One region of the Escherichia ruysiae genome, then DNA from elsewhere that is predicted to be linked to it. Evidence: predicted binding sites of a transcription regulator. Region 1 holds the regulator's gene; each other region holds the start of a gene.
The links. The regulator CRP, encoded in region 1, controls carbon source genes, mostly activating them, when cyclic AMP is high. The targets are predictions, from matches to a motif close to ATGTGANNNNNNTCACAT.
Positions count from the first base shown of each region.

Region 2: the regulator CRP is predicted to act here: its motif matches at 2,529-2,546, upstream of RGV86_RS11150 (YjcB family protein).
Region 3: the regulator CRP is predicted to act here: its motif matches at 4,789-4,806, upstream of ompW (outer membrane protein OmpW).

Region 1 covers NZ_JAVIWS010000001.1:3,048,220-3,059,067, forward strand. The annotation lists gene pabA (aminodeoxychorismate synthase component 2) at 1-285, shown strand, start outside; gene argD (bifunctional acetylornithine/succinyldiaminopimelate transaminase) at 371-1,591, shown strand; gene RGV86_RS14665 (YccS/YhfK family putative transporter) at 1,684-3,774, opposite strand; gene crp (cAMP-activated global transcriptional regulator CRP) at 3,825-4,457, opposite strand; gene RGV86_RS14675 (OsmC family protein) at 4,759-5,163, shown strand; gene RGV86_RS14680 (phosphoribulokinase) at 5,218-6,087, opposite strand; gene RGV86_RS14685 (YheU family protein) at 6,141-6,359, opposite strand; gene RGV86_RS14690 (hydrolase) at 6,353-7,375, opposite strand; gene RGV86_RS14695 (ABC transporter ATP-binding protein) at 7,375-9,288, opposite strand; gene kefG (glutathione-regulated potassium-efflux system ancillary protein KefG) at 9,419-9,970, shown strand; gene kefB (glutathione-regulated potassium-efflux system protein KefB) at 9,970-10,848, shown strand, end outside.
Region 2 covers NZ_JAVIWS010000001.1:2,268,913-2,279,760, reverse strand. The annotation lists gene uvrA (excinuclease ABC subunit UvrA) at 1-1,233, opposite strand, end outside; gene ssb1 (single-stranded DNA-binding protein SSB1) at 1,484-2,020, shown strand; gene RGV86_RS11150 (YjcB family protein) at 2,119-2,400, opposite strand; gene RGV86_RS11145 (EAL domain-containing protein) at 2,848-4,434, shown strand; gene soxS (superoxide response transcriptional regulator SoxS) at 4,437-4,760, opposite strand; gene soxR (redox-sensitive transcriptional activator SoxR) at 4,846-5,310, shown strand; gene ghxP (guanine/hypoxanthine transporter GhxP) at 5,858-7,207, shown strand; gene RGV86_RS11125 (Na+/H+ antiporter) at 7,358-9,007, shown strand; gene RGV86_RS11120 (LysR family transcriptional regulator) at 9,043-9,927, opposite strand; gene RGV86_RS11115 (CidA/LrgA family protein) at 10,031-10,441, shown strand; gene RGV86_RS11110 (LrgB family protein) at 10,434-10,848, shown strand, end outside.
Region 3 covers NZ_JAVIWS010000001.1:597,514-608,361, forward strand. The annotation lists gene trpCF (bifunctional indole-3-glycerol-phosphate synthase TrpC/phosphoribosylanthranilate isomerase TrpF) at 1-237, shown strand, start outside; gene trpB (tryptophan synthase subunit beta) at 249-1,442, shown strand; gene trpA (tryptophan synthase subunit alpha) at 1,442-2,248, shown strand; gene RGV86_RS03085 (con-10 family general stress protein) at 2,629-2,808, shown strand; gene RGV86_RS03090 (YciE/YciF ferroxidase family protein) at 2,894-3,394, shown strand; gene RGV86_RS03095 (ferritin-like domain-containing protein) at 3,440-3,946, shown strand; gene ompW (outer membrane protein OmpW) at 4,004-4,642, opposite strand; gene RGV86_RS03105 (YciC family protein) at 4,997-5,740, shown strand; gene RGV86_RS03110 (septation protein A) at 5,770-6,309, shown strand; gene yciA (acyl-CoA thioester hydrolase YciA) at 6,414-6,812, shown strand; gene tonB (TonB system transport protein TonB) at 6,852-7,571, opposite strand; gene RGV86_RS03125 (YciI family protein) at 7,795-8,091, shown strand; gene kch (voltage-gated potassium channel protein) at 8,392-9,639, shown strand; gene RGV86_RS03135 (YciY family protein) at 9,693-9,866, opposite strand; gene cls (cardiolipin synthase) at 10,009-10,848, shown strand, end outside.

The DNA.
Region 1 (10,848 bases):
GTGCGCGCCGCAAAGGTCATGCACGGCAAAACTTCACCGATTACGCATAACGGCCAGGGGGTATTTCGCGGTCTGGCAAATCCACTCACCGTGACGCGCTACCATTCGCTGGTGGTAGAACCTGACTCATTGCCAGCGTGCTTTGACGTGACTGCCTGGAGCGAAACCCGCGAGATTATGGGGATTCGCCATCGCCAGTGGGATCTTGAAGGTGTGCAGTTCCACCCGGAAAGCATTCTCAGCGAACAGGGGCATCAATTGCTGGCGAATTTCCTGCATCGCTGATTTCTGGTTGCTATCTAGTGATTTTTTATGCATATTTTGTGATTATAATTTCACATTGATTTATGCGTAACAGGGTGATCATGAGATGGCAACTGAACAAGCAGCAATTACACGCGCGACTTTCGATGAAGTGATCCTGCCGATTTATGCACCGGCAGAGTTTATTCCGGTAAAAGGTCAGGGCAGCCGAGTCTGGGATCAGCAAGGCAAAGAGTACGTCGATTTCGCGGGTGGCATTGCGGTTACGGCATTAGGCCATTGCCATCCGGCGCTGGTGGAAGCGTTAAAAACCCAGGGGGAAACGCTATGGCATATCAGCAACGTTTTCACCAACGAACCGGCGCTGCGTCTTGGGCGTAAGCTGATCGAGGCAACCTTTGCCGAACGCGTGGTGTTTATGAACTCCGGGACGGAAGCCAACGAAACGGCCTTTAAACTGGCGCGTCATTACGCTTGCGTGCGCCATAGCCCGTTCAAAACCAAAATTATTGCCTTCCATAACGCCTTTCATGGACGCTCGCTGTTTACCGTCTCGGTAGGCGGGCAGCCAAAATATTCCGACGGCTTTGGGCCAAAACCGGCAGACATCATCCACGTTCCCTTTAACGATCTCCACGCAGTGAAAGCGGTGATGGATGATCACACCTGTGCGGTGGTGGTTGAGCCGATCCAGGGCGAGGGCGGTGTGACGGCAGCGACGCCAGCGTTTTTGCAGGGCTTGCGCGAGCTGTGCGATCAACATCAGTCATTATTGGTGTTTGATGAAGTGCAGTGCGGGATGGGGCGGACTGGCGATTTGTTTGCTTACATGTACTACGGCGTGACGCCGGATATTCTGACTTCTGCGAAAGCGTTAGGCGGCGGCTTCCCGATTAGCGCCATGCTGACCACGGCGGAAATTGCTTCTGCGTTTCATCCTGGTTCTCACGGTTCCACCTACGGCGGTAATCCTCTGGCCTGTGCAGTAGCGGGCGCGGCGTTTGATATCATCAATACCCCTGAAGTGCTGGAAGGCATTCAGGCGAAACGCCAGCGTTTTGTTGACCATTTGCAGAAGATCGATCAGCAGTACGATGTGTTTAGCGATATTCGCGGTATGGGGCTGTTGATTGGCGCGGAGCTTAAGCCACAGTACAAAGGTCGGGCGCGTGATTTCCTGTATGCGGGCGCAGAGGCAGGCGTAATGGTGCTGAATGCCGGACCGGATGTGATGCGTTTTGCACCATCGCTGGTGGTGGAAGATGCGGATATCGATGAAGGGATGCAACGTTTCGCCCACGCGGTGGCGAAGGTGATTGGGGCGTAAATAAGACGTGTCATCGTCGCATCAGGCAAAGCATGTCGGATGCGGCGTGAACGCCTAATCCGACCTACGGTTTGCTTCTGGCAATAATGATATTACGCCTTCGAATCCCGTAACTTCCGACTCAACCAAATCCCGTGATGCGGTCGCTGCCGCCAGGCCATCGCTGAAATGGTGTGCATTGTATTCAGATGGCCAATAACGCGTTGTAAATGCTGCTCCAGCGTGCCAGACGCGCCTTCGTGTGGCAGCATCTCTGGCGAGTCTATGATATTGGCGTCACCAGAACTCCCCGGTTCATCATATTCCAGCCGCTGCTGACAGCGTTGAATAGCGATTTCACAAGACTGCAAATACTCCTGCGCCAGTTCCGGCGGCAATGTCCGGTGCTCCCGCGCCAGCGTGGTCATGGCATTAATATGCTCAACAATAAACTGACTATGCGTAACCCACAGTTTCATATCTGCCAGATAATGGCTGTTAAACGCCGGTTCCTGCATCGCCTGGTTCAATGAGTTATACAAGGTGTTATGCGCCTGATTAACCCGCATTCGTTGCCAGGCTAGTGGCGTAGGTTGCGGATCTTTACTGAGGATCAGACGAATGGCCTCCTGGTAAGTTTCTAAGGCATCATGGGCGTTCTTGCGCAATAAGCCGCTCTGCCACTGCGGCCACAGCCAAACTGTGCCGCCGAAGGCAATCAGACAACCGATGATAGTATCGATTAGACGGGGGATGATGTACTGCTCGCCATTCAGCCATAACAGTTGCAGGGTATATACAGCGGTAATGGTAAAACCGACCGTCGCCCAGCCGTAGTTTTTGCGCAATATCAGGTAACTGGCGAGCGTGGTGAAAAGCATCAGCGTCAGGGTGTAACCTTCAGGGATTTTAAAGTGCAGTGCAACACCAGCAATAATTAATCCAACCACGGTTCCGACAGAACGATTCACAATTCGCAGACGAGTCGCGCCATAACCATTTTGCGTCACCAGCAATACCGTCATTAGTATCCAATAGGATTTCGGCAGATGCAGCGCGGTGCCCATCAGGCTGGCAACGCTTAACATCACACTCAGTCGTCCTGCATTACGCAGTGCTGGCGATTTCAGGGAAAGATAGCTTTTCAGCGCCGGGAGTAACGGCATTCGGCGCTGTTTATCGGCCAGTAAGTCACGGGTATAGAGTGGTTTTTGCGTTCGCAGCACGCGGGCGATGCGGCTGAAATGCCAGTAGCAGAATTGCCCTACAGGGTTATCCGGATGCTGGCGGGCGATTTTTTCCAGTGCGCCAATTTGCTTATCCATCGTAAAACGCGTCGGCAGGCGATGGTAAAGAATGTCATCAGCCAGCACGCGCAGGCGAGTGGCGACGGTTTGCGCATTCCAGCGGATAACCTCCTCCGCATGGCTACGCTCGACCAGCTTTTGCACCTCTTCTGGCTGATGCAAACTGACCGAGATGTGTTCCTGTAAATCCAGCGCCTCCTGGAAAATGCGCAGCATCCGCTTGTAATCGGTATTATTTTGCGCGGAAAGCATATGCATTTGCTGATAGCACTGGGTAATTAAATCGACCGCTTTTTGCTGGCGTTCCAGCAGCGGTGGCAACGCTTTCTCAGGATCGGTGTGCTGGGTAAGCAGGCTGTATTTGGCTTCGCAATAATCTGCCAGTTCACGGTACAGCAGGCTAAGTGACTCGCGTAGCGGTTGTTCGCGCCAGAGCCAGAACCAAAACCAGTTAAACAGCCCATACCAGAGTGTACCCAACGCATAGATGAGCAACGGTTCCCAGACGGGCATGTATCCCGCCAGACTTAAGGTAAAAATAGCTGCCAGCAGCGATGCGGGAAGTAATTTTGCGTGTAATGGCCCTAACTCGGCAGTAACGCCAAGTATCAACGTTAACCCTGTCAGCAGAAATGGCAGGGGGATATCTTTTTCCAGCAGCAGTTGTGTTAGCAAGCTGCACGTGGCAAACAGCGACGCACCAATAATTAAACGTTTGAAAAAGCGTTTATGGGGCGTATCAAGCCCCGCAATATTGCAACAGGCGGGGACGAGGGAAAAGAGCAGCCCAAGCCTTAATTCGCCAAGCAATAGACCAACGGCCACGGGCAAACATAGCACCAGCGTTTGTCGTAGTGCATAGTTGATATCAGGATGGTAAATCAGTCTGCGCCACATCGGGTTAAACAAAATGGCGCGCTACTCAGTAACGCGCCACTCCGACGGGATTAACGAGTGCCGTAAACGACGATGGTTTTACCGTGTGCGGAGATCAGGTTCTGATCTTCCAGCATCTTCAGAATGCGCCCCACGGTTTCACGAGAACAGCCGACAATCTGACCGATTTCCTGACGGGTAATTTTGATTTGCATACCGTCCGGGTGAGTCATGGCATCCGGTTGTTTTGCCAGGTTCAGCAGAGTCTGTGCAATGCGGCCTGTTACATCGAGGAATGCCAGGTTGCCCACTTTCTCTGAAGTGACTTGCAGGCGACGTGCCATCTGTGCGGAGAGACGCATCAGAATATCCGGGTTTACCTGAATTAATTGGCGGAATTTTTTGTAGGAAATTTCAGCCACTTCACAGGCGGTTTTCGCACGTACCCATGCGCTACGTTCCTGGCCTTCTTCAAACAGGCCCAGTTCGCCAATGAAATCACCCTGATTCAGATAAGAGAGGATCATTTCTTTACCCTCCTCGTCTTTGATCAGCACTGCCACAGAGCCTTTAACGATGTAGTACAGCGTTTCCGCTTTTTCACCCTGGTGAATAAGCGTGCTCTTGGATGGGTACTTATGAATGTGGCAATGAGACAAGAACCATTCGAGAGTCGGGTCTGTTTGCGGTTTGCCAAGCACCATGCGCGGTTATCCTCTGTTATAAGCTTTCTCCAGAGCCAGAAAACGCCGCTGTCTCTGGATTGCCGAAATGTGCTTCCCGCTACCTGGGAAGGGGCTATCAACTGAACTGCACGGTAATGTGACGTCCTTTACATACATGCAGTACATCAATGTATTACTGTAGCATCCTGACTGTTTTAGCATAGCTTTCGCGTTGTGTCTCCTGGTGTCTCGCTTCAGCATGACCCAGGTCGCCTTCCGTTGCGCGATTTGGTCAGTACGCGTACTCTGTCAGGAAAATTGACGCAATGGAGTTTCGATTATGCAAGCGCGTGTGAAGTGGGTCGAAGGGTTAACCTTTCTGGGCGAATCCGCCTCTGGTCACCAGATTTTAATGGACGGCAACTCAGGCGATAAAGCGCCAAGTCCGATGGAAATGGTGTTGATGGCGGCGGGTGGTTGCAGCGCCATTGATGTGGTTTCTATCCTGCAAAAAGGGCGTCAGGATGTGGTCGATTGTGAAGTAAAATTGACCTCTGAACGCCGCGAAGAGGCACCACGCCTGTTTACGCACATTAATCTGCATTTTATCGTCACCGGTCGCGACCTGAAGGATGCAGCGGTTGCGCGTGCGGTTGATCTCTCAGCCGAGAAGTATTGCTCAGTCGCGTTGATGCTGGAAAAAGCGGTAAATATTACTCACTCGTATGAAGTGGTTGCCGCGTGATTTAACTATCCCGTTGTGAAGCCGGAGAGTATTTTATCCGGCTTAATAGCAGAGTTACTCGATTTTCTTCCCTTCCATCAGTCGTTGCACCAGCGGCAGCATAATTAACTCCATTGCCAGACCCATTTTGCCGCCCGGCACCACTAATGTATTGATGTGGGAAATGAACGAGCCTTGCAGCATCGCCAACAGCCAGGGGAAATCGATTCCTTCCAGATTTCGAAAATGGATTACCACAAAGCTTTCATCCAGCGATGGGATGCCTTTTGCGGCGAAGGGGTTTGAGGTGTCAACGGTGGGGACGCGCTGGAAGTTAATGTGGGTGCGAGAAAACTGCGGTGTGATGTAGTTGATATAGTCTTCCATTGAGCGAACTACCGAGTCCATCACCGCTTCTCGCGAGTGCCCGCGCTCGCTGGTGTCGCGGATGAGTTTTTGAATCCACTCCAGGTTAACGATAGGCACTACACCAACCAGTAAATCCACATGCTGCGCGACGTTATGTTGTGGTGTGACCACGCCGCCGTGCAAACCTTCATAAAACAGCACATCGGTGGGTTCTGGCAGCGCCTGCCACGGGGTAAACGTACCTGGCACCTGATTCCACGGTACGGCTTCGTCGTAGGTATGCAGATATTTGCGAGATTTCCCTTTGCCGCTCAGGCCGTATTCAATGAAGGTTTGTTCCAGCAGGCCGAAGTCGTTAGCTTCGGGGCCGAAGTAACTGATATGCCGCCCGGCGTCGCGCGCTTTGCGGATCGCCATGTCCATTTCCGGGCGGGTGTAACGGTGAAAACTGTCGCCTTCTACCTCGGCTGAGCGCAGATTTAACTGCGCGAAGATTTTTCGAAACGCGAGGCTGGTAGTGGTGGTTCCCGCGCCGCTGGATCCTGTTACCGCAATGACCGGATGTTTGGCAGACATAGTAACTCCATGACTTAGCTATCATTATTATCTCGTCCGCCGACGGTTGCAGGTTATTCGCGAAACTGACTGCGCGGCATGATATTGACCGTTTCGTGCAGCTCCGACCATACCAGCACCGCTTCTCCGCACTGTAGCTGGCGTTTGACGTCGGCGACTTTCTGTTCAAGTGTACGCTCATGTTCACCATAATCGGTGCCTTCGCGTAACACAAAGCTTTCAATTAAATTTTCCAGCGTTTCGGGGGAGAGGTCTTGCCACGGAATCAACATGATTTCGCCTCCAGATACGTTGATAACCAGTCAGGAATGCGTGACTCCAGCCACATTTGCGGATGAAGTAATGTACCGCCAATAAAGCCAACATGACCGCCATGTTCCGTCAGTTGATACTCCACTTGCGGTGGGAGATTTTCCGGTTTCGGGATCACCTGATGATCCATAAACGGATCGTCTTTGGCGTGAATAATCAGCGTGGGTTTGGCGATCCGATTGAGCATCGGCATGGCGCTACACTGACGATAATAGTCGATAGCGTCGACGTAGCCGTGAATTTTGGCGGTGATTAGATCGTCAAATTCGCGGATGCGGCGTACCGATTTCAACTGTGCGAGATTAATCGGCAGCGTTCCGGGGTAGGCCGCCAGTTTGCGCGCAGCATTGGCTTTTAACAAGTTCAGCAAGTAACGCTGATAAACGCGGGAGAAGCCTTTATCCATGTGATAACTACAGGCTTCCAGCATAAACGGTGCAGAGACAATCGCCGCCGCATCAATCGGGAGGTCATTGCCTTCTTTGGCCAGCAAACAGGCCAGCATATTACCGCCGAGCGAATAGCCGACGGCAGCCGTTGGCGCATGACCAAATTCGCGTTGCAGCCAGCGTAAAAACCAACTGGCATCTTCGGTTTCGCCCGAATGGTAAATGCGGTGCATCCGGTTTGGTTCACCGCTGCACCCGCGAAAATGCATCACCACGCCCAGCCAGCCGCGCTTTTGCGCTGCCTCAACCAGACCATGTGCATAAGGACTATTGAGGCTGCCTTCGAGACCGTGGAAGACCACCAGACGCGGTTTATGCTTCGCTTGTGTGGGGTCTTCACTCCACGCGAGATCGACAAAGTCTCCGTCGGGCAACTCCAGCCGCTGCCAGTGCGGGATGAATTTCACCTGACGACGAAACAGACGCGGCAGCATGGTTTGGAGATGACAATTGCTGAAACCGCGCATAGGGGTGAATTCAGCACTGCTGCTGAATACATTGGCCTCGGTCGTCGTTATCTGCGCCATCAGTTGCTTTGGCCTTCCAGCAGCATCTGTTCCAGTTGCTCCTGGGCTTCCAGCCACGCCATTTCGCACTCTTCCAGCCCGGATTTGGCGCTGGCTTGTTGTTGCAGGCAGGCGGTCAGTTCTGCTTTACGGCTCTGGTCATACAGCTCGCTGTCGCCAAGTTTCTCTTCCGCCTGCGCCAGTTGCGCGTTCAGCTTCTCCATCTCTTTTTCCAGACGGGCGATCTCTTTACGCAGCGGCTGGGTTTGCGCACGCAACTCTGCTTCCCGACGCTTCTGATCTTTACGTGCCTGGGCGCTGTTCGCGTTCTCTTTTGGCGCTTCGTCGGCCTGGTTTTCCTGCTTTTGTACGTCGCTTAACCACTGTTGATAATCTTCCAGATCGCCGTCGAACGGTTCGACTTTACGATCGTGAACCAGATAGAGATCGTCAGTGGTGGAACGCAGCAAATGACGGTCGTGCGAGACGACAACCAGCGCGCCTTCAAACTCGATCAATGCTTCGGTGAGTGCCTGGCGCATGTCGAGGTCAAGGTGGTTGGTCGGTTCGTCGAGCAGCAGCAGATTCGGGCGCTGCCAGACAATTAAAGCCAGCACCAGGCGCGCTTTTTCGCCACCGGAGAAGCGGCGCGTTTCTTCCGTCACTTTATCGCCCTGGAAACCAAAACCGCCGAGATAGTCACGCAGTTTTTGCTCCAGTTCCTGCGGTGCTAAACGCGCCAGATGCTGAATAGGCGATTCGTCAGCGCGCAGGTATTCCAGTTGATGCTGGGCGAAGTAGCCGAGTTTGATCCCTTTCGCCAGGCCAATTTCTCCGCTGACTGGCGCAAGTTCACCGGCTAACAGTTTGATTAATGTCGATTTACCCGCGCCGTTTCGGCCTAACAGACCAATGCGCGAACCCGGCACCAGATTCAGTTTTATCGAGTCGAGAATAATGCGATCGCCATAGCCCGCACTGACTTTTTCCATCTTCAACAACGGATTAGGCAGGCTTTCCGGCGCGCGGAAGCTAAAGCGGAACGGGTTATCGACGTGCGCGGGGGCAATCAGCTCCATGCGCTCAAGCATCTTAATGCGGCTCTGTGCCTGCTTCGCTTTAGTGGCTTTGGCACGGAAACGGTCGATATAGCTTTGCAGATGCGCTACACGTTCTTGTTGGCTTTCGTACATTGCCTGTTGCTGCGCCAGGCGGGTGGCGCGCTGCACTTCAAACGAGCTGTAGTTACCTGTGTACTCGAACATGCTTTGCTGTTCGATATGAATAATTTTATCGACGATCGGATCGAGGAAGTCGCGGTCGTGAGAGATCAGGATCAGCGTGCCCTGATAGCTCTTCAACCATTTTTCCAGCCAGATAACGGCATCAAGATCGAGGTGGTTAGTCGGTTCGTCGAGCAGCAGCAAGTCTGAACGGCAAATCAGCGCCTGGGCGAGGTTAAGACGCATACGCCAGCCACCGGAGAAATCACTCACCGGGCGCTCCAGTTGTTCGTTGCTGAAACCGAGGCCGTGCAGCAGGCTGGCGGCGCGGGAGCGAATACTCCACGCGTCGATAGCATCCAGCTTGCCATGAATGGTGGCGATGGCGTGCCCGTCGTTACGTTCGTTGGCGTCGTGCAGCTGCGCTTCCAGTTGGCGATATTCGCGGTCGCCATCAATGACATATTCCAGCGCAGGTTGCGGTAGCGCCGGCGTTTCCTGATTCACCCACGCCAGTTGCCAGCTTCCCGGAAAGGTGTAGCTGCCGCCGTCGGCGCTGATTTCATTTTTCAGCAATGCCAGCAGGGTAGATTTACCGCAGCCGTTTTTACCCACCAGGCCGACTTTCTGCCCAGGGTTGATGGTGGCGGTGGCATTATCCAGCAGGACGCGCACGCCGCGACGAATTTGTAACGAGGAGAAAACAATCATAAGGCGCCGTATGTTCAGACTATGTTAACTTATCATTATGATAATGTAATGTATGGGCGAGCTGCCGCACCGGGCGCAATGGTAGCCCAAAACAGCGACTATACACAAAAACCATACCGGGAGGGGGATGATGTCTCAGCCAGCGAAAGTTTTGCTGCTGTATGCCCATCCGGAATCTCAGGACTCGGTGGCAAACCGGGTACTGCTTAAACCGGCCACGCAGCTCAGCAATGTTACCGTGCACGACCTTTACGCGCACTATCCCGATTTTTTTATTGATATCCCCCGTGAGCAGGCATTACTGCGCGAGCACGAGGTGATTGTCTTTCAGCATCCTCTTTATACCTATAGCTGCCCGGCGCTACTGAAAGAGTGGCTGGACCGGGTATTAAGCCGTGGTTTTGCCAGCGGGCCGGGGGGAAACCAACTGGCGGGAAAGTACTGGCGTAGCGTGATCACCACTGGCGAGCCGGAAAGTGCTTACCGTTATGACGCGTTGAATCGCTACCCGATGAGCGATGTTCTGCGCCCCTTTGAACTGGCGGCGGGCATGTGCCGGATGCATTGGTTAAGCCCCATTATTATTTACTGGGCGAGACGGCAAAGCGCACAGGAGCTGGCGAGTCACGCCAGAGCCTACGGCGACTGGCTGGCAAATCCACTGCCCCCAGGAGGCCGCTGATGGAAGGTTCCGATTTTTTACTCGCGGGAGTGCTGTTTCTCTTCGCGGCGGTGGCTGCGGTGCCGCTGGCATCGCGGCTGGGTATTGGCGCTGTGTTGGGATATTTGCTGGCAGGGATTGCGATTGGCCCATGGGGGCTTGGGTTTATTAGCGACGTCGATGAGATCCTCCACTTTTCGGAACTCGGCGTGGTGTTCCTGATGTTTATCATTGGGCTGGAGTTGAATCCCTCCAAGCTTTGGCAATTGCGACGCTCGATTTTTGGCGTAGGCGCGGCACAAGTACTGTTAAGCGCGGCGTTGCTGGCGGGATTATTGATGCTGACGGATTTCGCCTGGCAGGCGGCGGTGGTGGGTGGCATTGGCCTTGCGATGTCCTCAACCGCAATGGCACTGCAACTGATGCGTGAGAAAGGGATGAATCGCAGCGAATCCGGCCAGTTAGGTTTCTCGGTACTGCTGTTTCAGGATCTGGCGGTGATCCCGGCACTGGCGTTAGTGCCGTTGTTGGCGGGGTCGGCAGACGAACATTTCGACTGGATGAAGATCGGCATGAAGGTGCTGGCGTTTGTCGGCATGCTGATTGGCGGGCGCTATTTACTGCGTCCGGTATTCCGTTTTATTGCAGCTTCTGGCGTGCGGGAAGTGTTCACCGCCGCGACGCTGCTGCTGGTGCTGGGTTCCGCATTGTTTATGGATGCGCTGGGGCTGTCGATGGCGCTCGGTACGTTTATTGCGGGCGTGCTGCTGGCGGAAAGTGAATATCGCCATGAACTGGAAACGGCTATCGATCCGTTTAAAGGCTTACTGCTCGGGCTATTTTTTATCTCCGTCGGGATGTCGCTAAACCTCGGGGTGCTTTATACCCATCTGTTGTGG
Region 2 (10,848 bases), 780 kb from region 1:
CCCTTCACAACTGGCGCACGGACGATTGCTGATAAACTTAGCTAACTCTTCACGTACCGCGCTGGATTCCGTCTCTTTATAACGGCGCTCCATATTGTGCAGCACGCCTTCGAACGGATGGCGGCGGATGGAGGTATCGCCGCGATCGTTCATGTATTTAAATTCGATATTTTCTTTGCCAGAACCGTACAGCACCACTTTATGCACGTTTGCGCTCAGACTGCCCCACGGCGCTTCGACGTCAAACTTATAGTGATCTGCCAGTGATTTCAGCATCTGGAAATAATAGAAGTTGCGGCGATCCCAGCCACGGATCGCCCCGCCAGCCAGCGACAGTTCCGGGTTCTGGATCACGCGATCGGGATCGAAATATTGCTGTACGCCGAGGCCGTCACAGGTCGGGCAGGCGCCCGCCGGGTTGTTAAACGAGAACAGGCGTGGTTCCAGTTCACGCATACTGTAGCCGCAAATCGGGCAGGCGAAGTTCGCGGAGAACAGCAGTTCTTCCGCTTTGGGATCGTCCATATCCGCAACAACCGCCGTACCGCCGGAAAGCTCCAGTGCGGTTTCAAACGATTCCGCCAGACGCTGGGTAAGATCGTCACGCACCTTGAAGCGATCGATAACCACTTCAATGGTGTGTTTCTTTTGCAGTTCCAGTTTCGGCGGATCGGAAAGATCGCAGACTTCGCCATCAATACGCGCGCGGATATAACCCTGACTCGCCAGATTCTCCAGCGTTTTAGTGTGTTCGCCTTTGCGCTCTTTGATGATTGGCGCGAGTAGCATCAGACGTTTGCCTTCCGGCTGCGAAAGCACGTTATCCACCATCTGGCTGACAGTTTGCGCCGCCAGCGGAACGTCGTGGTCCGGGCAGCGCGGCTCGCCGACGCGAGCGTACAGCAGACGCAAATAGTCGTGGATTTCAGTGATGGTCCCCACTGTGGAACGCGGGTTATGAGACGTCGATTTCTGTTCAATTGAGATGGCGGGAGAAAGCCCCTCAATATGATCGACATCCGGTTTTTCCATCAGTGACAGAAACTGCCGCGCGTAGGCGGAAAGGGATTCAACGTAACGACGCTGCCCTTCGGCATATAAGGTGTCGAAAGCGAGCGAGGATTTGCCAGAACCCGAAAGCCCGGTGACGACAATCAGTTTGTCGCGGGGGATAACGAGGTTGATATTCTTGAGATTATGGGTGCGGGCGCCCCGAACTTCGATCTTATCCATTCACCTTTCCCGGATTAAACACTTTTTTGCCCGGCGGCATGGCGCTACCGGCGATCACAAACGGTTAATTATGACACAAATCGACCTGAATGAATATACAGTATTGGAATGCAAAACCCGGAGTGCTGTGTAACAATGTCGGGCCATGTTTGTTTACCGGAACCGAGGTCACATCGTGGTAAAACCGCTATTGGTAATGCTACAATCGCGCGTTTACACTTATTAGAACGTTTTTTTCAGGAGACACGACATGGCCAGCAGAGGCGTAAATAAGGTTATTCTCGTTGGTAATCTGGGCCAGGACCCGGAAGTACGCTATATGCCGAATGGTGGCGCAGTTGCCAACATTACGCTGGCTACTTCCGAATCCTGGCGTGATAAAGCGACCGGCGAGATGAAAGAGCAGACTGAATGGCACCGTGTTGTGCTGTTCGGCAAACTGGCGGAAGTTGCCAGCGAATATCTGCGTAAAGGTTCTCAGGTTTATATCGAAGGTCAGCTGCGTACCCGCAAATGGACTGACCAATCCGGCCAGGATCGCTACACCACAGAAGTCGTGGTGAACGTTGGCGGCACCATGCAGATGCTGGGTGGTCGCCAGGGCGGCGGCGCACCGGCAGGCGGTAACGTCGGTGGCGGTCAGCCGCAGGGCGGTTGGGGGCAGCCTCAGCAGCCGCAGGGTGGCAATCAGTTCAGCGGCGGTGCGCAGTCTCGCCCGCAGCAGTCCGCTCCGGCAGCGCCGTCTAACGAGCCGCCGATGGATTTCGATGACGACATTCCGTTCTGATTTGTCATTAAAACAATAGGTTATATTGTTTTAATGTGGGTGATTGAAGCATCCGCCAGCCATAAAAAAGAAGCCTCCGTTATGGAGGCTTCTACATATCAGGTCAAAATCATCGGCCACTGTGGTGGAGTTTGACCCATCCCTTCCACCATCACCGACTCAATGTTGTGCCAGATGGCAGTAATATCGGTCATTGTGATGCCAAGCAACCCCATTGCGAACCAACAGGCGGAAACCACGCCCAGACCGCTACTGATCACTGCCAGCCCGACATAATCAGAGCGCCGGAAACGGATGTTGAGCGTGCTGGCCAGAAACATCAATATGGCGCTAAGAAGCTGCCAGCGAAGGAGAACCACGCCAGTGGTGAGGGTAGCCATCAAACATTTCCTCTGAAAATTACCAAGCCCTGGATAGCACGGTATTACTCACGGGGGGCGTGATACACTCTGGCTATCGCGGGACTTTCAGAACATAAAATGAAACACTTAGTTTGTTTCATAAATTTTTGTGAACTATATCACAATTGCTCGTTTGTTAGCCAGATTATGCTGCTACTTTTATTGCTGCACTAATTATGTGGTTTTTCAGTGAAATCGAGACAATGCATAATAAAGAAATATTTTAACTTCCTGCCTGACCTGCATTTTTTCAGCAAAGCCCTTTTGATATCAGCGAGTTATTTTTATTTAAACAAAGATTATGAAGGTATCAATTTCAAATCAGGCAAAAGTGCTATTTATACCGTAAGATTTATCTAACGTCGTCGGTAGCCAGGGTTTTAACCTTGCAATGACCAGGTATAACCAGGCAGGGAATTGATAGAAATGAGTCATAGTGTGCGACACAAATTGCTGGCGTTGCCGGGTATTATCTTTGTAGTCCTCCTTCCCATCATTCTGTCGCTATGGATCGCCTTTCTTTGGGCTAAAGCGGAAGCGAATAATCAACTTCGTGCTTTTGCCCAGTTGGCACTGGAGAAATCCGAGCTGGTCATTCGCCAGGCAGATTTAGCAAGCGACGATGCGGAACGCTATCAGGGACAAATTTGTACTCCCACTCATCAACAACAAATGTTGAATATTATCCGTGGTTATCTTTATATCAACGAATTGATCTATGCCCACGATAACCTTTTTTTATGCTCAACATTAATGGCTCCCGTTAACGGCTATACGATATCGCCAGCGAACTATAAGCGTGAACCTAATGTCTCAATCTATTATTATCGCGACACTCCTTTTTTTGCCGGTTATAAAATGACCTATATGCAACGAGGAAACTATGTCGCGGTAATTAACCCTTTATTCTGGAGCGAGGTGATGTCTGACGATCCAACGCTGCAATGGGGGGTATATGATACGGTGACGAAAACCTTTTTCTCTTTAAGTAAACAAGCCTCAGCAGAAAAATTCTCACCATTGATTCATCAAAGGGAAATAACCGTACAGCAGAACGGTTATTTATATGCGATAGTCCATTCAACAAAACGTCCCATTGCTGCTATCGTTGCAACCTCCAATCAGCGTATTTTGTCACACTTTTATAATCACCTTGTATTTGCCTTACCGGCAGGCATTATGGGCAGCCTGGTGCTTCTTTTACTCTGGCTGCGTATAAACCAGAAGTACCAGTCACCTAAGCGTAAATTGCAACGTGCCCTCGAAAAACGGCAGCTTTGTCTCTATTACCAACCGATTATTGATATTAAAACGAATAAATGTATTGGTGCTGAGGCATTGCTACGCTGGCCGGGGAATCAGGGACAGGTAATGACGCCAGCAGAGTTTATTCCGCTGGCGGAACAAGAGGGTCTAATTGCGCAGGTGACAGATTATGTCATTAACATGGTGTTTGACGATCTCGGTTCCTGGCTGGCAAAACACCCTGAATTATCTACTTCAATTAATTTGTCTGCCTCCGATTTTCATACTTCAAGGGTGATTGCCTTAACTAATCAAAAAATAGAACAATTCACCGTGCGTCCGCAGCAAATTAAATTTGAAGTCACTGAACATGCATTTTTAGATGTCGCCAAAATGACACCGATTATTCTGGCTTTCCGTCAGGCTGGTTACGAAGTGGCGATCGATGACTTTGGTATTGGCTACTCCAACCTGCATAACCTTAACTCATTGAATATTGATATCCTGAAAATCGATAAATCGTTTGTTGAGACGTTGACCACGCATAAAACCAGCCATTTGATTGCAGAACATATCATCGAACTGGCACACAGTCTGGGTCTAAAAACGATTGCAGAAGGGGTGGAAACGGAGGATCAGGTCAACTGGCTGCGCAAACGCGGCGTGCGCTATTGTCAGGGCTGGTACTTTGCAAAGGCGATGCCGCCGCAGGTTTTTATGGCATGGGCAGAGCAATTACCCGCGCATGACGCCATGCGCGGGCAGTAACCCTAGATCCGGTGGCGGTAATCGCTGGGAGTGCGATCAAATTGCCGACGGAAAACGCGGGAAAAGGTCTGCTGTGAAACGTAACCCAGATCCATCGCGATATCAAAAATAGGGCGCTCGGTGGTGCGCAGTTCAACGGCAGCCAGTAGCAGTCGGCGTTGACGAATGTAATCGCCAAGCGTCTGATGCGTCACAGTGCGGAACATTCGTTGTAAATACCACTTTGAATAACCTGATTTTTTCGCCACCACATCAATGTTCAGCGGCTGGTCGATATGCTCGTCAATCCATGCGATAAGATCCTGAATAATTTTCTGATGGGACATAAATCTGCCTCTTTTCAGTGTTCAGTTCGTTAATTCATCTGTTGGGGAGTATAATTCCTCAAGTTAACTTGAGGTAAAGCGATTTATGGAAAAGAAATTACCCCGCATTAAAGCCTTGCTTACTCCAGGCGAAGTGGCGAAACGTAGCGGCGTGGCGGTATCGGCGCTGCACTTCTATGAAAGCAAAGGATTGATTACCAGTATCCGCAATAGCGGTAATCAGCGGCGATATAAGCGTGATGTGTTGCGATACGTCGCAATTATCAAAATTGCTCAACGCATCGGCATTCCGCTGGCGACCATTGGTGAAGCGTTTGGTGTGTTGCCCGAAGGGCATACGTTAAGTGCGAAAGAGTGGAAACAGCTATCTTCGCAATGGCGAGAAGAACTGGATCGGCGCATTCATACCTTAGTCGCGCTGCGTGATGAACTGGACGGTTGTATTGGCTGCGGCTGCCTTTCGCGTAGCGACTGCCCGTTGCGTAACCCGGGCGACCGCTTAGGGGAAGAAGGCACCGGCGCACGCTTGCTGGAAGATGAACAAAACTAAAGCGCCACAAGGGCGCTTTAGTTTGTTTTCCGGTCTTTGTCTTTCACTCTATCCCGCTGGTACACGGGAGGGTTTCCCCCGACGTCAACACACCTCATTCGAGCACGTGGTGGAGGTTCCGGTTAGTGTTGATACTTTAATTGTATGTCACCGCTGTTTCTTCGCCAGTGCAAAGTGATCCTTTTTAACCGCAATATTTTTGCCATCTTGCGTGATTTTTTACCGTAAACCTTCGCCACAAGTTGCCTACAAATGCCGTAATTTTGCGCATCCACGATAACGTTTGCGCATCAATTGCCTGGTTTTTCATCGTCAACACAAGAAAAGGGAAAAAAGCAGCAAACTTCGGTTGAAAAAGCCGCTATGATCGCCGGATAATCGTTTGCTTTTTTTTACCACCCGTTTTGTATGCGCGGAGCTAAACGTTTGCTTTTTTGCGATGCCCCAGATTGTCGCAAACCTGAAGCAGGAAGAATAACGTTTCGCTGGCAGGGGATTGTCCGCCACGCATCTTGACGAAAAATAAACTCTCAGGGGATGTTTTCTTATGTCTACGCCATCAGCGCGTACCGGCGGTTCACTCGACGCCTGGTTTAAAATTTCACAACGTGGAAGCACCGTCCGTCAGGAAGTGGTTGCCGGGTTAACAACGTTTCTGGCGATGGTCTACTCGGTTATCGTCGTTCCAGGTATGTTGGGTAAAGCGGGCTTCCCGCCAGCGGCAGTTTTTGTTGCAACTTGTCTGGTTGCCGGGATTGGTTCTATCGCGATGGGGTTATGGGCCAATCTGCCGTTGGCTATCGGCTGCGCCATCTCTCTGACGGCGTTTACCGCATTCAGCCTGGTGCTGGGGCAACATATTAGCGTACCTGTCGCGCTGGGTGCCGTGTTCCTGATGGGCGTTCTGTTTACGGTAATTTCTGCCACGGGTATCCGTAGCTGGATTTTGCGCAACTTACCGCACGGCGTGGCGCACGGCACGGGGATTGGTATCGGCCTGTTCTTGCTGCTGATTGCCGCTAATGGTGTCGGTCTGGTGATTAAAAACCCGCTCGACGGTCTGCCCGTTGCGCTGGGTGATTTCGCGACCTTCCCGGTGATTATGTCACTGGTAGGTCTGGCGGTGATCATCGGCCTGGAAAAACTGAAAGTCCCTGGTGGCATTCTGCTGACCATTATCGGTATCTCAATTGTCGGTTTGATCTTCGATCCTAACGTCCATTTCTCTGGCGTTTTCGCCATGCCTTCATTGAGCGATGAGAACGGTAATTCGCTAATTGGTAGCCTGGATATTATGGGGGCGCTGAACCCTGTGGTTCTGCCGAGCGTACTGGCGCTGGTGATGACTGCTGTTTTCGATGCTACCGGAACCATTCGTGCGGTAGCCGGTCAGGCGAACCTGCTGGATAAAGACGGGCAGATTATCGACGGCGGTAAAGCACTGACCACCGACTCCCTGAGCAGCGTTTTCTCTGGCCTGGTCGGTGCGGCTCCGGCTGCGGTATACATTGAGTCTGCGGCGGGTACAGCGGCGGGCGGTAAAACCGGTCTGACGGCAATCACGGTTGGCGTGCTGTTCCTGCTGATTCTGTTCCTCTCTCCGCTCTCTTACCTCGTTCCGGGTTACGCAACAGCTCCGGCGCTGATGTACGTTGGCCTGTTGATGTTGAGCAACGTGGCGAAAATCGACTTTGCTGATTTCGTCGATGCAATGGCGGGTCTGGTAACAGCAGTATTCATCGTGCTGACCTGTAACATCGTAACTGGCATCATGATCGGCTTCGCGACCCTGGTGATTGGTCGTCTGGTTTCTGGCGAATGGCGTAAGCTGAACATCGGTACGGTCGTTATCGCCGTGGCGCTGGTCACCTTCTATGCTGGAGGCTGGGCTATCTAAGCTTTAATAAGATTCTGAAAACGGGTGGCAATGGCTGCCCGTTTTTATTTTCTCCGTACATTGTGTGAGCTTTTGCGATATTCTGAAAAACTGAGAGTCCGGGCATAACGCCTTTCTCAAATCATAAAAAACATTGCAAACAGGGAACGCATGGAAATCTTCTTCACCATACTGATAATGACCCTCGTGGTCTCGCTGTCCGGGGTGGTCACTCGTGTCATGCCCTTTCAGATCCCGCTTCCGCTTATGCAAATCGCCATCGGTGCGCTACTGGCGTGGCCGACGTTTGGTTTGCATGTGGAGTTTGATCCTGAACTCTTTTTAGTCTTGTTTATCCCGCCGTTGCTGTTTGCTGATGGCTGGAAAACACCAACCCGCGAATTTCTCGAACATGGTCGGGAAATATTCGGCCTCGCGCTGGCGCTGGTGGTGGTCACTGTGGTCGGCATTGGCTTCCTTATTTACTGGGTGGTGCCGGGTATCCCGCTGATACCCGCCTTTGCGCTGGCGGCGGTGCTCTCTCCGACCGATGCCGTGGCGCTCTCCGGGATTGTTGGCGAAGGGCGCATCCCGAAAAAAATCATGGGTATTTTGCAGGGCGAAGCGTTGATGAATGACGCCTCCGGCCTGGTGTCGCTGAAGTTTGCCGTGGCAGTTGCGATGGGGACGATGATCTTCACCGTTGGCGGCGCGACGGTTGAATTTATGAAAGTGGCCATTGGCGGTATTCTCGCCGGTTTTGCGGTGAGCTGGCTGTATGGTCGCTCGTTGCGTTTCCTCAGCCGCTGGGGCGGCGATGAACCCGCGACGCAGATCGTATTGCTGTTCCTGCTGCCGTTTGCTTCTTATCTGATTGCCGAACATATTGGCGTTTCCGGCATCCTTGCAGCAGTTGCCGCCGGGATGACCATCACCCGTTCCGGCGTGATGCGCCGTGCGCCGCTGGCGATGCGACTGCGCGCGAACAGCACCTGGGCGATGCTGGAATTTGTCTTTAACGGCATGGTGTTCTTGCTGTTGGGTCTGCAACTACCGGGTATTCTGGAAACGTCGCTGGTTGCGGCGGAAATTGACCCTAACGTCGAAATCTGGATGCTGTTTACTGACATCATCTTGATTTATGCGGCGCTAATGCTGGTGCGTTTTGGCTGGCTGTGGACGATGAAAAAGTTCAGCAACCGGTTCCTGAAGAAGAAGCCGATGGAGTTTGGTTCGTGGACGACACGAGAAATCCTTATCGCTTCTTTCGCCGGGGTGCGCGGGGCAATTACTCTTGCTGGTGTGCTCTCTATTCCTCTGCTGTTGCCGGATGGAAATGTCTTCCCGGCGCGTTATGAGCTGGTGTTCCTGGCGGCTGGTGTCATTCTCTTTTCGCTGTTTGTCGGCGTAGTGATGCTGCCTGTTCTGCTACAACACATTGAAGTCGCAGACCATTCACAACAGTTGAAAGAGGAGCGAATCGCGCGCGCGGCAACCGCTGAAGTGGCAATTGTGGCGATCCAGAAAATGGAGGAGCGTCTGGCGGCGGATACCGAAGAGAATATCGACAACCAGTTGCTCACTGAAGTCAGCTCTCGCGTCATTGGTAATCTGCGCCGTCGCGCCGATGGACGTAATGACGTTGAAAGTTCGGTTCAGGAAGAGAACCTGGAGCGTCGCTTCCGTCTGGCGGCGCTGCGTTCTGAACGCGCTGAACTCTACCACCTGCGCGCCACGCGGGAGATCAGCAACGAAACGCTGCAAAAATTACTGCACGATCTCGATTTGCTGGAAGCGTTGTTGATTGAGGAAAATCAATAATCTGCAGGGTTGGCGGGCTTGCCCGCCAACCCGTCTTACTCTGGCGTTAACCAGTATCCTTCACAACAGGTCAGCCACGCCTGGGCACAGTGGGAAAGGTAAACGCCCTCACGCCAAATCATTCCTAATTTCCAGCGTAATTCGCTTTCCAGCGGCAGCCATTTTAAGGTGTTTTTATCTAATCGCTGGCAAATGGGTTCCGGCAAAATGGCTATTCCGACACCGGACTGAACCATCGCGGCGAGAAAATCCCATTGTCCGCTGCGAACCGCAATCCTCGGCTTAACGCCATGTTCATCGAATAACGCCATCAATTGCTTACTTAAGGCAAAATCTTCGTTATAGATAAGAAGAGGATGTTCCGCCAGTGTCTCTGGTGAGACGGCATCACGCTCAAGCCATTTACCTGAACGCGGCACCAGAACACAAAGCGGATGACTAAACAGCGATAACGTTGTCAGGCCACTTTCTTCTACTGGCAGGGCGGTCAGTGCCATATCCAGTTCGCCGTTCATTACCGCTTGTTGTACCGTCAGACCACCAAACTCCGAAATCTTCAGTTCCACGCCGGGGTAACGCTGGCGGAACAAGCCAATCGGCCCGGCCATTAACATCCCAACCATCGGCGGGATCCCCAACCGTAAAACGCCGGTTTTAAGCTGATTGATATCGCTAAGCTCAGCTTCCAGTTGCCGAAACTCAGCCAATATAGCCAGCCCGCGCTCAAATACGACGCGACCAGTATCAGTGAGAAGCAGCCGACGACCATCGCGGATCAACAATATACAGTTCAGCTCATCTTCGAGATTCTTCAGCATCTTGCTGATGGTGGGCTGGGTCACAAACAACTTCTCCGCTGCGCGGGTGAAGCTTTGCTGGCGCACGACTTCGACAAAATAACGCAGCGTTCTGATATCCATAACTATTCCCTTTGACTATACCTGCAATGATTTTAATTCATTTCAGTAGCGGCATGAGGCTCTCTATACTTAACGTTCTGTTTTATTTTCAGGATATCCCCTCATGTCCGTGGCGCTTCGCCGCATTACCCCTGCCGTTGTGCAATCTCTTCAGGTATTTGTGCAGGTTGTGCTGTATGCAGGTTTATTTATTTTTGCGCAATATCTCGTCTCCTGGCTGCATTTGCCGCTGCCTGCCAACCTGGTGGGGATGATCCTGATGCTGGCGCTGATTGTTTGCCGCATTATTCCTCTGCAATGGGTACGTGCCGGGGCGCGCTGGTTACTGGCTGAAATGCTGCTGTTTTTTGTTCCTGCCGTGGTGGCGGTGGTGAACTATGCACAACTATTGCTGGTGGATGGTTGGCGTATTTTTGCAGTGATCGCGTTGAGCACGGTGATGGTATTGGGCACGACCGCCTGGGTAGTGGAAAAAGTCTATCGCTATGAAATGCGCAGATTAAACCGTGACTAATTTTCAGTTAAGTGTGCTTTGTCTGGCGATAACCCTGGTTATCTATTTTCTTAACAAACGCCTTTATCGCCGCTTTCGTAAACTGCCGTTGATGCCTCTGGTGCTGACGCCTGCGCTACTGGTTATGCTGCTGGTTTTTGGCAATATTTCCTGGCAAAACTATATTGGCGAAGCGCACTGGCTACTATGGTTATTAGGCCCGGCAACCATCGCCTTTGCGGTGCCGGTGTATGACAATCGGGCGATCATTAAACGTCACTGGATGTCGCTGACGGCGGGCGTACTGACGGCAACGGTGGTGGCAGTGACCAGCTCGGTGTGGCTGGCACGATTATTTACCCTGTCGGATGAGATCCAGCGTAGCCTGGCGGTGCGTTCGGTCACTACACCATTTGCTCTGGCAGCGA
Region 3 (10,848 bases), 2.5 Mb from region 1:
AAATATGTTTTCGATAACGGCCAGGGCGGAAGCGGGCAACGTTTCGACTGGTCACTGTTAAACGGTCAATCGCTTGGCAACGTTCTGCTGGCGGGTGGCTTAGGCGCAGATAACTGCGTGGAAGCGGCACAAACCGGCTGCGCCGGGCTTGATTTTAATTCTGCTGTAGAGTCGCAACCGGGCATCAAAGACGCACGTCTTTTGGCCTCGGTTTTCCAGACACTGCGCGCATATTAAGGAAAGGAACAATGACAACATTACTTAACCCGTATTTTGGTGAGTTTGGCGGCATGTACGTGCCACAAATCCTGATGCCTGCCCTGCGCCAGCTGGAAGAAGCCTTCGTCAGCGCACAAAAAGATCCAGAATTTCAGGCGCAGTTTAATGATCTGCTAAAAAACTATGCCGGACGCCCGACCGCGCTGACTAAATGCCAGAATATTACGGCCGGCACTAACACCACGTTGTACCTGAAACGTGAAGATTTACTGCACGGCGGCGCACATAAAACAAACCAGGTGCTGGGTCAGGCCTTACTGGCGAAGCGGATGGGTAAAACCGAAATCATCGCCGAAACCGGTGCCGGTCAGCATGGTGTGGCGTCTGCCCTTGCCAGCGCCCTGCTTGGCCTGAAATGTCGAATTTATATGGGTGCCAAAGACGTCGAACGTCAGTCGCCCAACGTTTTTCGTATGCGCTTAATGGGCGCGGAAGTGATCCCGGTACATAGCGGTTCCGCGACGCTGAAAGATGCTTGTAACGAGGCTCTGCGCGACTGGTCCGGCAGTTATGAAACCGCGCACTACATGCTGGGCACCGCAGCTGGCCCGCATCCTTACCCGACCATTGTGCGTGAGTTTCAACGGATGATTGGCGAAGAAACCAAAGCACAGATTCTGGAAAGAGAAGGTCGCCTACCGGACGCCGTTATCGCCTGTGTTGGCGGCGGTTCGAATGCCATCGGGATGTTTGCTGATTTCATCAACGAAACCGACGTTGGCCTGATTGGGGTGGAACCAGGCGGTCACGGTATCGAAACCGGCGAGCACGGTGCACCATTGAAACATGGTCGTGTGGGCATCTATTTCGGTATGAAAGCGCCGATGATGCAGACAGAAGACGGGCAGATTGAAGAATCTTACTCCATCTCAGCCGGGCTGGATTTCCCGTCTGTCGGCCCGCAACACGCGTATCTCAACAGCACTGGACGCGCTGATTATGTCTCAATTACCGATGATGAAGCACTGGACGCCTTTAAAACGCTGTGCCTGCATGAAGGGATCATCCCGGCGCTGGAATCCTCCCATGCCCTGGCTCATGCGCTGAAAATGATGCGCGAAAACCCGGAAAAAGAGCAGCTGCTGGTGGTTAACCTTTCCGGTCGCGGCGATAAAGACATCTTCACCGTTCACGATATTTTGAAAGCACGAGGGGAAATCTGATGGAACGCTATGAAACTCTGTTTGCCCGTTTGAAGGAGCGCAAAGAAGGCGCATTCGTTCCTTTCGTCACGCTCGGTGATCCGGGCATTGAGCAGTCGCTGAAAATTATCGATGCGCTAATTGAAGCCGGTGCTGACGCGCTGGAGTTAGGCATCCCCTTCTCTGACCCGCTGGCGGATGGCCCGACGATTCAAAACGCCACACTGCGTGCTTTTGCGGCGGGTGTGACCCCGGCACAATGTTTTGAAATGCTGGCACTGATTCGCCAGAAACACCCGAATATTCCCATTGGCCTTCTGATGTATGCCAACCTGGTGTTTAACAAAGGTATTGATGAGTTTTATGCCCAATGCGAGAAAGTCGGCGTCGATTCGGTGCTGGTTGCCGATGTGCCCGTGGAAGAGTCTGCGCCCTTCCGCCAGGCTTCGTTGCGCCATAACGTCGCACCTATATTTATCTGCCCGCCGAATGCCGACGATGATTTGCTGCGTCAGATAGCCTCTTATGGTCGTGGTTACACCTATTTGCTGTCGCGTGCGGGCGTGACCGGAGCTGAAAACCGCGCAGCGTTACCCCTCAATCATCTGCTCGCGAAGCTGAAAGAGTACAATGCTGCGCCTCCGTTACAAGGGTTTGGTATTTCCGCCCCGGAACAGGTAAAAGCAGCGATTGATGCAGGAGCTGCGGGCGCGATTTCTGGTTCGGCCATTGTTAAAATCATCGAGCAACATATTGATGAGCCAGAGAAAATGTTGGTGGCATTGAAAGCTTTTATACAACCGATGAAAGCGGCAACACGCAGTTAATCCCACAGCCGTCAGTTCTGCTGGCGGCATTTTGTATTCCTTTAACGAAGCCAGAAAAATCTTAATTTTATTCATTATTTGCCTTTTTACCGTTTCGCTTAACCTAACATACGTCAACTTACGTCATTTTTCCGCCCAACAGTAATATAATCAAACAAATTAATCCCGCAACATAACACCAGTAAAATCAATAATTTTTCCTAAGTCACTTATTCCTCAGGCAATTGCTAATATATCCAGAACCTTCCTCAAAATATATTTCCCACCCTCCCTCCTTGTCACGCTTAATTTGACTAATTCTTATTAGCAACTAATTTTAATGAGTGTCGACACACAACACTCATATTAGTCAAACAATGCAACGTAACGGGAGAAATAACATGGCCGAACATCGTGGTGGTTCAGGAAATTTCGCCGAAGATCGTGAGAAGGCATCCGACGCAGGTCGTAAAGGTGGTCAGCACAGCGGCGGTAATTTTAAAAACGATCCGCAACGCGCATCCGAAGCGGGTAAAAAAGGCGGTCAACAAAGCGGTGGTAATAAATCAGGAAAATCCTGATCCACCGTTAATTATTAATATCAGCTGATAAAGATAATTGTATCTGCGGGCCGTATGGCTCGCAGTGATTTCACTGGAGAAAAATATGAATATGAAGACCATTGAAGATGTATTTATTCACCTGCTTTCAGACACCTACAGCGCAGAAAAACAGTTAACTCGCGCGCTGGCAAAACTTTCCAGAGCGACATCAAACGAAAAACTAAGTCAGGCTTTTCATGCGCACCTTGAGGAAACTCATGGACAGATAGAACGTATTGATCAAGTCGTAGAATCCGAATCAAATCTTAAAATTAAACGCATGAAGTGCGTAGCAATGGAAGGACTCATTGAAGAAGCTAATGAGGTCATTGAGAGCACAGAAAAAAACGAAGTGCGTGACGCCGCGCTCATTGCAGCTGCACAGAAAGTCGAGCACTATGAGATCGCCAGTTACGGGACCTTAGCGACGCTGGCTGAACAATTAGGTTACCGTAAAGCAGCGAAGCTTCTGAAAGAAACTCTGGAAGAAGAAAAGGCCACCGACATCAAACTGACTGATCTGGCTCTTAATAACGTAAATAAGAAAGCCGAAAATAAAGCCTGAAATATGAACTTCAACTTTCAGTAATTTTATAAAGAGGACATTTTCATGAATCGTATTGAACATTATCATGACTGGCTACGTGACGCCCACGCAATGGAAAAGCAAGCCGAATCTATGCTTGAATCCATGGCCAGCCGCATAGATAATTATCCTGATTTACGCGCACGTATTGAACAACATCTTAGCGAAACTAAAAACCAGATTGTTCAATTGGAAACTATTCTTGACCGTAATGACATTTCGCGTTCAGTCATTAAAGATTCCATGAGTAAAATGGCGGCGCTTGGGCAGTCTATCGGTGGTATTTTTCCTTCTGATGAAATTGTCAAAGGTTCCATTAGCGGCTATGTCTTCGAGCAATTTGAAATCGCCTGCTATACCTCACTATTAGCTGCGGCAAAAAATGCCGGTGATACAGCCTCTATTCCGGTCATCGAAGCGATTTTAAATGAGGAAAAGCAGATGGCCGACTGGCTAATTCAGCATATTCCGCAAACAACTGAGAAATTTTTAATTCGTGCTGAAACTGATGGTGTAGAAGCGAAGAAATAATACCCTTTATACCATGTCCTTATTGACCCCGTAATTACGGGGTCATTTTGCGGGGAATTAAAAACGATATCCTGCTGAGAACATAAACACCCACGGATCGAGGCGTACACTGTCGTGTTGCTGTGCACCGCCCAGTTTATAATTTGCGGTAGTATCGATATCCATGTACCAGACTGACATGTTAACCAACCAGTCACGGTTAATCAGATAATCCACCCCAACCTGCCCGGCAGCGCCCCAGGAATCTTTCAGACTGAGATCGGAAAGCCCGGCCTCTTTGCCATGATCGTTAAATCCATTATCAAAGAACGTGGTGTAGTTAATACCGGCACCAACGTAAGGACGGAATTTGCTGCTGGCATCACCAAAATACCACTGCGCCATCAGTGTTGGCGGCAGATGATGGACTGTTGCAATATCACCGGTCGCGCGAGTACCGATTTTATGGCGGAAAGGCGTCGCTGCCAGTAATTCAACACCGATATTGTCAGTCGCCATGTACGTAAACGTCAGGCCCAACTGAGTGTTATTAGTCACGCTAAATCCCCCCAGACTTCCTAACGTACCACCAGCGCCTTCTGTCGGACGCACAGTCGCAGAACCTGCACGCATAAAAAACTCGCCTGCTTCATGCGCAAAGGCTGTGCCAGAGAGAAGTGTTGTTACTGCCAAAGCCGCCACTGTTAATTTTTTCATATCCGCTCCGTCGTTATGGTTATAAAAACGTGACAAATATACCTACATTGGGGTAACAAATGATCCTACACAGATCACACTACATCCTCTAAATCACCCTTTATTGATCTGGATTAATTTAGAAGTTGCATCACAAATCCTGGTTAATGTGATTTAAATCAATTTTCGAATATTTGCGCTGCGCAAATATTAACGCGCTCGCCACTTGCTCCCGTCTGCACACATAAATGCCAACAATTACCTCCGCTTTACAAAGATATGCTTTTCCATACATGACCTGATGCTGCCACTGAGAGGCTAACCAGGGTACAATTGCCCGCTAATTAACACCTGCATAAAACTCAAGGAGAGTGCATGTCTATCACGGCGCAGTCCGTATACCGTGACACCGGAAATTTCTTCCGTAATCAATTTATGACCATTCTGTTGGTATCGTTGCTTTGTGCATTTATCACAGTGGTGTTAGGACATGTTTTCTCACCCAGTGACGCTCAACTTGCGCAGCTCAATGACGGTGTACCCGTTAGTGGCGGCGGTGGGTTGTTCGACCTGGTACAAAATATGTCCCCGGAACAACAGCAGATTTTGCTGCGTGCGTCCGCTGCTTCTACCTTTTCAGGATTAATCGGTAACGCCATTCTTGCGGGCGGCGTATTATTAATGATCCAGCTAGTGTCCGCCGGTCAGCGGGTCAGCGCATTACGGGCAATTGGCGCGAGCGCTCCGGTATTACCGAAGCTATTCTTGCTAATCCTCCTGACAACATTGATTGTGCAAATAGGCATCATGCTGGTGGTCGTTCCTGGTATCATCATGGCCATCCTGCTGGCGTTGGCTCCCGTGATGCTGGTCCAGGATAAAATGGGCGTTTTCGCCTCCATGCGCAGCAGTATGCGGCTGACATGGGCGAATATGCGTCTGGTGGCACCTGCGGTATTGAGCTGGTTACTGGCAAAAACTCTGTTGTTGCTGTTTGCCTCTTCGTTTGCCGCATTAACCCCAGAAATTGGCGCTGTACTGGCGAACACCTTGAGCAACCTGATTTCAGCCGTATTGCTCATCTATCTGTTCCGTCTGTACATGTTGATTCGCCAATAACCCTAAGCATTTGATTACGGAATCGTAAAATGAAGCAGTTTCTTGATTTTCTACCGCTGGTTGTCTTCTTCGCGTTCTATAAGATTTATGACATCTATGCGGCAACTGCGGCGCTGATCGTCGCCACAGCGATTGTGCTTATTTATAGCTGGGTTCGCTTTCGTAAGGTTGAGAAGATGGCTCTGATCACCTTTGTTCTGGTGGTTGTCTTCGGTGGTCTGACGCTATTCTTCCACAATGATGAGTTTATTAAATGGAAGGTCACCGTAATTTACGCACTGTTTGCCGGTGCTCTGTTGGTTAGCCAATGGGTAATGAAAAAGCCGCTGATTCAACGTATGTTGGGTAAAGAGCTTACCCTGCCGCAGCCAGTATGGTCGAAGTTGAATCTGGCCTGGGCAGTCTTTTTTATCCTTTGCGGGCTGGCAAACATCTATATCGCTTTCTGGCTACCACAAAATATTTGGGTCAACTTCAAAGTGTTCGGTCTGACCGCCCTCACCTTAATCTTCACGCTGTTAAGCGGTATCTATATCTACCGCCACATGCCACAGGAAGATAAATCATAACCAGACTGCCAGTCCTTCGGGGCTGGCGCTGTATCTCCTCTGTTCTCCTCAGGAAAATCATAGTAGCATCGCGCCTGTGATTTTCCTTTTTAGTCGGTTTTACCATGTCAACAACACATAACGTCCCCCAGGGCGATCTGGTTTTACGAACTTTAGCCATGCCTGCCGATACCAATGCCAATGGTGACATCTTTGGTGGTTGGTTAATGTCGCAGATGGATATTGGTGGTGCCATTCTGGCAAAAGAAATTGCACACGGTCGCGTAGTAACCGTGCGGGTTGAAGGAATGACTTTCTTGCGGCCGGTTGCGGTCGGCGATGTAGTGTGCTGCTATGCACGCTGTGTCCAAAAAGGGACAACATCTGTCAGTATTAATATTGAAGTGTGGGTGAAAAAGGTGGCGTCTGAACCACTTGGGCAACGCTATAAAGCGACGGAAGCATTATTTAAGTATGTCGCTGTAGATCCTGAAGGAAAGCCTCGCGCCTTACCCGTTGAGTAATAGTCAAAAGCCTCCGGTCGGAGGCTTTTGACTTTTTACTTACTGAATTTCGGTGGTGCCGTTAATTTTAAACAGAATATTTACCACAATTCCACTTCCTGGCTTACCCGGCTCGTAACGCCATCTGCGCATCGCGTTTTTCACTTCGCGCTCAAACATGTTTGCGGGTTTGGCGGAAAGAATTTGTACGTTATCCACGCGACCATCCGGTGTAACGTCAAATTTAACTTTAACCTGCCCTTCAATGCGCAATGCCTGCGCACGCGCTGGATACTGCGGCTGATTGCGGCTTAATGCGCGTGGTCCTGAAGCCACACTAGTGACTGGTTTGCTGGTTGCAGCCGTTGCAGTGCTGGTGGTCGGGCGCGCTGGTGCCGTATTTTCAAACGGTGATGCCGGACGCGACTCCGCTGGTTTAACATCGCGCTTTGGCTGTTCCTGCACCTTTTTCACTGGCTTCGGTTTTGGCTTAGGTTTTGGCTTCGGCTTTTCAATGACCACCGGCGCTTCTTTTGGCGGTTCAGGTATCGGCTCAGGTTCCGGCTCTGGCTCTACCACCGGCTCCGGCGGCGGCTGAACGGCTTGTGGCGGTTCGAGATCCGCTGGCGCAACCATGGTGACAGAAATCGGCTGCGCGGGCGCAGGTAGTTCAATAACCTGATGTACCGAGGTATAGAGTAGACCCGCCACGACAGCACCGTGAATGCAGACTGAAAGTAACGTCGGCCAGGGGAAGCGGCGAGGTAAATCAAGGGTCATTGAAGTCATAATCATTTCAGTAGAAAAACCAGGCCTCAATTTTAAATGCAAATAGCAATCATATTCAATAACACAAAACGATCAGGATCAGTGAAAACGCAATTTTTGGCGTAATTGACCTGACTTTATCCAGACTCTTAACAAAGACATCATCTTTCCGTTGCAGATCTTCGCCCTTTCAAATAACGTACTTTACAACTTTTCCGAACAAGGAGTTGTGCCCGTGTTGTATGTAATTTACGCTCAAGACAAAGCCGATAGTCTCGAAAAACGTCTTTCCGTTCGTCCGGCACATTTAGCGCGTTTGCAGTTACTGCATGATGAAGGTCGTTTGCTGACTGCGGGACCAATGCCAGCAGTTGATAGTAATGATCCTGGTGCCGCAGGTTTTACCGGTTCGACGGTGATTGCTGAATTTGAATCTCTGGAAGCAGCGCAAGCATGGGCTGATGCCGATCCTTACGTGGCGGCTGGAGTGTATGAACACGTTTCAGTCAAGCCCTTTAAGAAAGTGTTCTGAATAGAGGCTCAACATCTTAGAACACGGTTTTAGCAACCGTGTTCTTGTTTGGCCTTTCCTTGTAGGTATGCCATCGCAGCCGCTATAACAAACAGATAATAACTTTATCTGTATTTCTTTATACGATGTCAGCATATTCAGGAAAAATGCCCCTCCCTGACAAGGTATTGCTCAATCAAATCCTTTGATTACTGCGGATAAAGTCATCTACTATTGTTTAACATATTCACGCGTCGCATGTATGCTCACATTATGTACGCGTAGAGATAATTAAACAAAATTGTGGTTACAGAGGTATCAGTGAGTCACTGGGCTACATTCAAGCAAACAGCAGTAAATTTATGGGTGACCCTGCGGCACGATATTATCGCGCTAGCCGTCTTTTCAAATGGATTGCTTATTTTTAAAACAATCTATGGTATGTCGGTCAATCTGCTCGATATTTTCCATATCCAGGCATTTTCGGAACTTGATCTCTCCTTGCTGGCCAATGCGCCGCTGTTTATGCTCGGCGTCTTTCTTGTTCTGAATTCGATCGGCTTGTTATTTCGAGCAAAACTGGCATGGGCAATCAGTATTATTTTGTTGTTGATTACGCTGATCTACACCTTGCATTTTTATCCTTGGCTGAAATTTAGTATTGGTTTTTGCATCTTTACGCTGGTGATTCTGCTGGTGCTGCGCAAAGACTTCTCACACAGTAGTGCCGCCGCCGGGACAATTTTTGCTTTTATTAGTTTTACGACGTTACTGTTTTACTCCACCTACGGCGCGCTGTATTTAAGTGAGGGTTTCAATCCGCGAATAGAGAGCCTGATGACTGCTTTCTATTTTTCGATAGAAACTATGTCAACCGTGGGCTATGGCGATATCGTTCCCGTGTCTGAATCGGCACGCCTGTTTACTATTTCAGTCATTATTTCCGGCATTACCGTTTTCGCCACCTCCATGACCTCTATTTTTGGTCCTCTTATCCGAGGAGGATTCAATAAACTAGTGAAAGGAAACAAGCATACGATGAATCGTAAAGATCACTTTATTGTTTGCGGTCACTCCATTCTGGCAATCAACACGATTCTGCAACTGAATCAACGCGGACAAAACGTGACTGTTATCAGCAATTTGCCAGAAGATGACATCAAACAACTTGAGCAACGATTAGGCGACAATGCTGATGTTATTCCCGGTGACAGCAATGACAGTTCGGTATTAAAAAAAGCGGGAATCGATCACTGTCGGGCTATTCTGGCGCTCAGTGATAACGATGCAGATAACGCTTTTGTCGTCCTGTCAGCCAAAGATATGAGCAAAGATGTCAAAACGGTGCTGGCCGTCAGCGATAGCAAAAACCTGAATAAAATTAAAATGGTACATCCGGACATCATTCTTTCGCCGCAGCTTTTTGGCAGCGAAATTCTGGCGCGGGTTTTAAATGGTGAAGAGATTAATAATGATATGCTCGTCTCAATGTTGCTGAACTCCGGGCATGGTATTTTCAGCGATGACGATGAAACGAAAACTGACAGTAATGAATCGGCGCAAAAATAGATTTAAAAGGCTGAAGGTAAACTTGCTGGGCACCGCAATGGTGCCCGGAACATTCAGATATTGTAGATCGCAAACAATAACGAGTTACGCTGTTTGTTTAGAATGCACTTCCTGATGCTGTGGATACGCATATTTCGGCGAGACTGCCCCTCAAGCCAACGCGATTTACGCCGGCTAGCCTGACGCTGCATACGCCAGCGTCCCACTTCCGTTCTACTCCGCTTCATGTTAACTACTCTATGCAATAACAGAATGGTCATTATACCCTCGCCCCCGACGCTGACTAGTGCTTTTCCCGCGTTTTTATTTGCCAGATGAATCCATATGCGTAAACTCATAACAATGCGCTTTCAAAAGGATTTCTAATCTATGACAACCGTTTATACGTTGGTGAGTTGGTTGGCCATTCTGGGATACTGGTTGCTCATTGCAGGCGTAACATTACGCATTCTAATGAAACGACGTGCAGTTCCCTCCGCCATGGCCTGGCTGTTAATCATTTATATTCTGCCTCTGGTCGGAATTATTGCCTATCTTGCAGTCGGCGAACTCCACTTAGGTAAACGCCGTGCCGAACGCGCCAGAGCGATGTGGCCTTCTACCGCTAAATGGCTTAACGATCTTAAAGCCTGTAAACATATCTTCGCAGAAGAAAACAGCAGTGTCGCCGGCCCGTTATTCAAGCTTTGCGAGCGTCGTCAGGGGATCGCCGGGGTCAAAGGAAATCAGCTACAACTGATGACCGAGTCTGATGATGTGATGCAGGCGTTAATCCGCGACATCCAGCTCGCCCGGCATAATATTGAGATGGTGTTTTATATCTGGCAACCCGGCGGTATGGCGGATCAGGTGGCTGAGTCACTGATGGCTGCAGCCCGACGCGGTATTCATTGCCGACTGATGCTCGATTCCGCCGGTAGCGTCGCGTTCTTCCGCAGTCCGTGGCCAGAACTGATGCGTAATGCCGGTATCGAAGTGGTCGAGTCCCTAAAAGTTAATCTGATGCGCGTATTTTTACGCCGTATGGATCTGCGCCAGCACCGCAAGATGATCATGATCGATAACTACATTGCCTATACCGGCAGTATGAATATGGTCGATCCGCGCTTCTTCAAACAGGATGCGGGCGTAGGACAATGGATTGACCTGATGGCGCGTATGGAAGGCCCCATCGCCACCGCGATGGGGATTATTTATTCCTGCGACTGG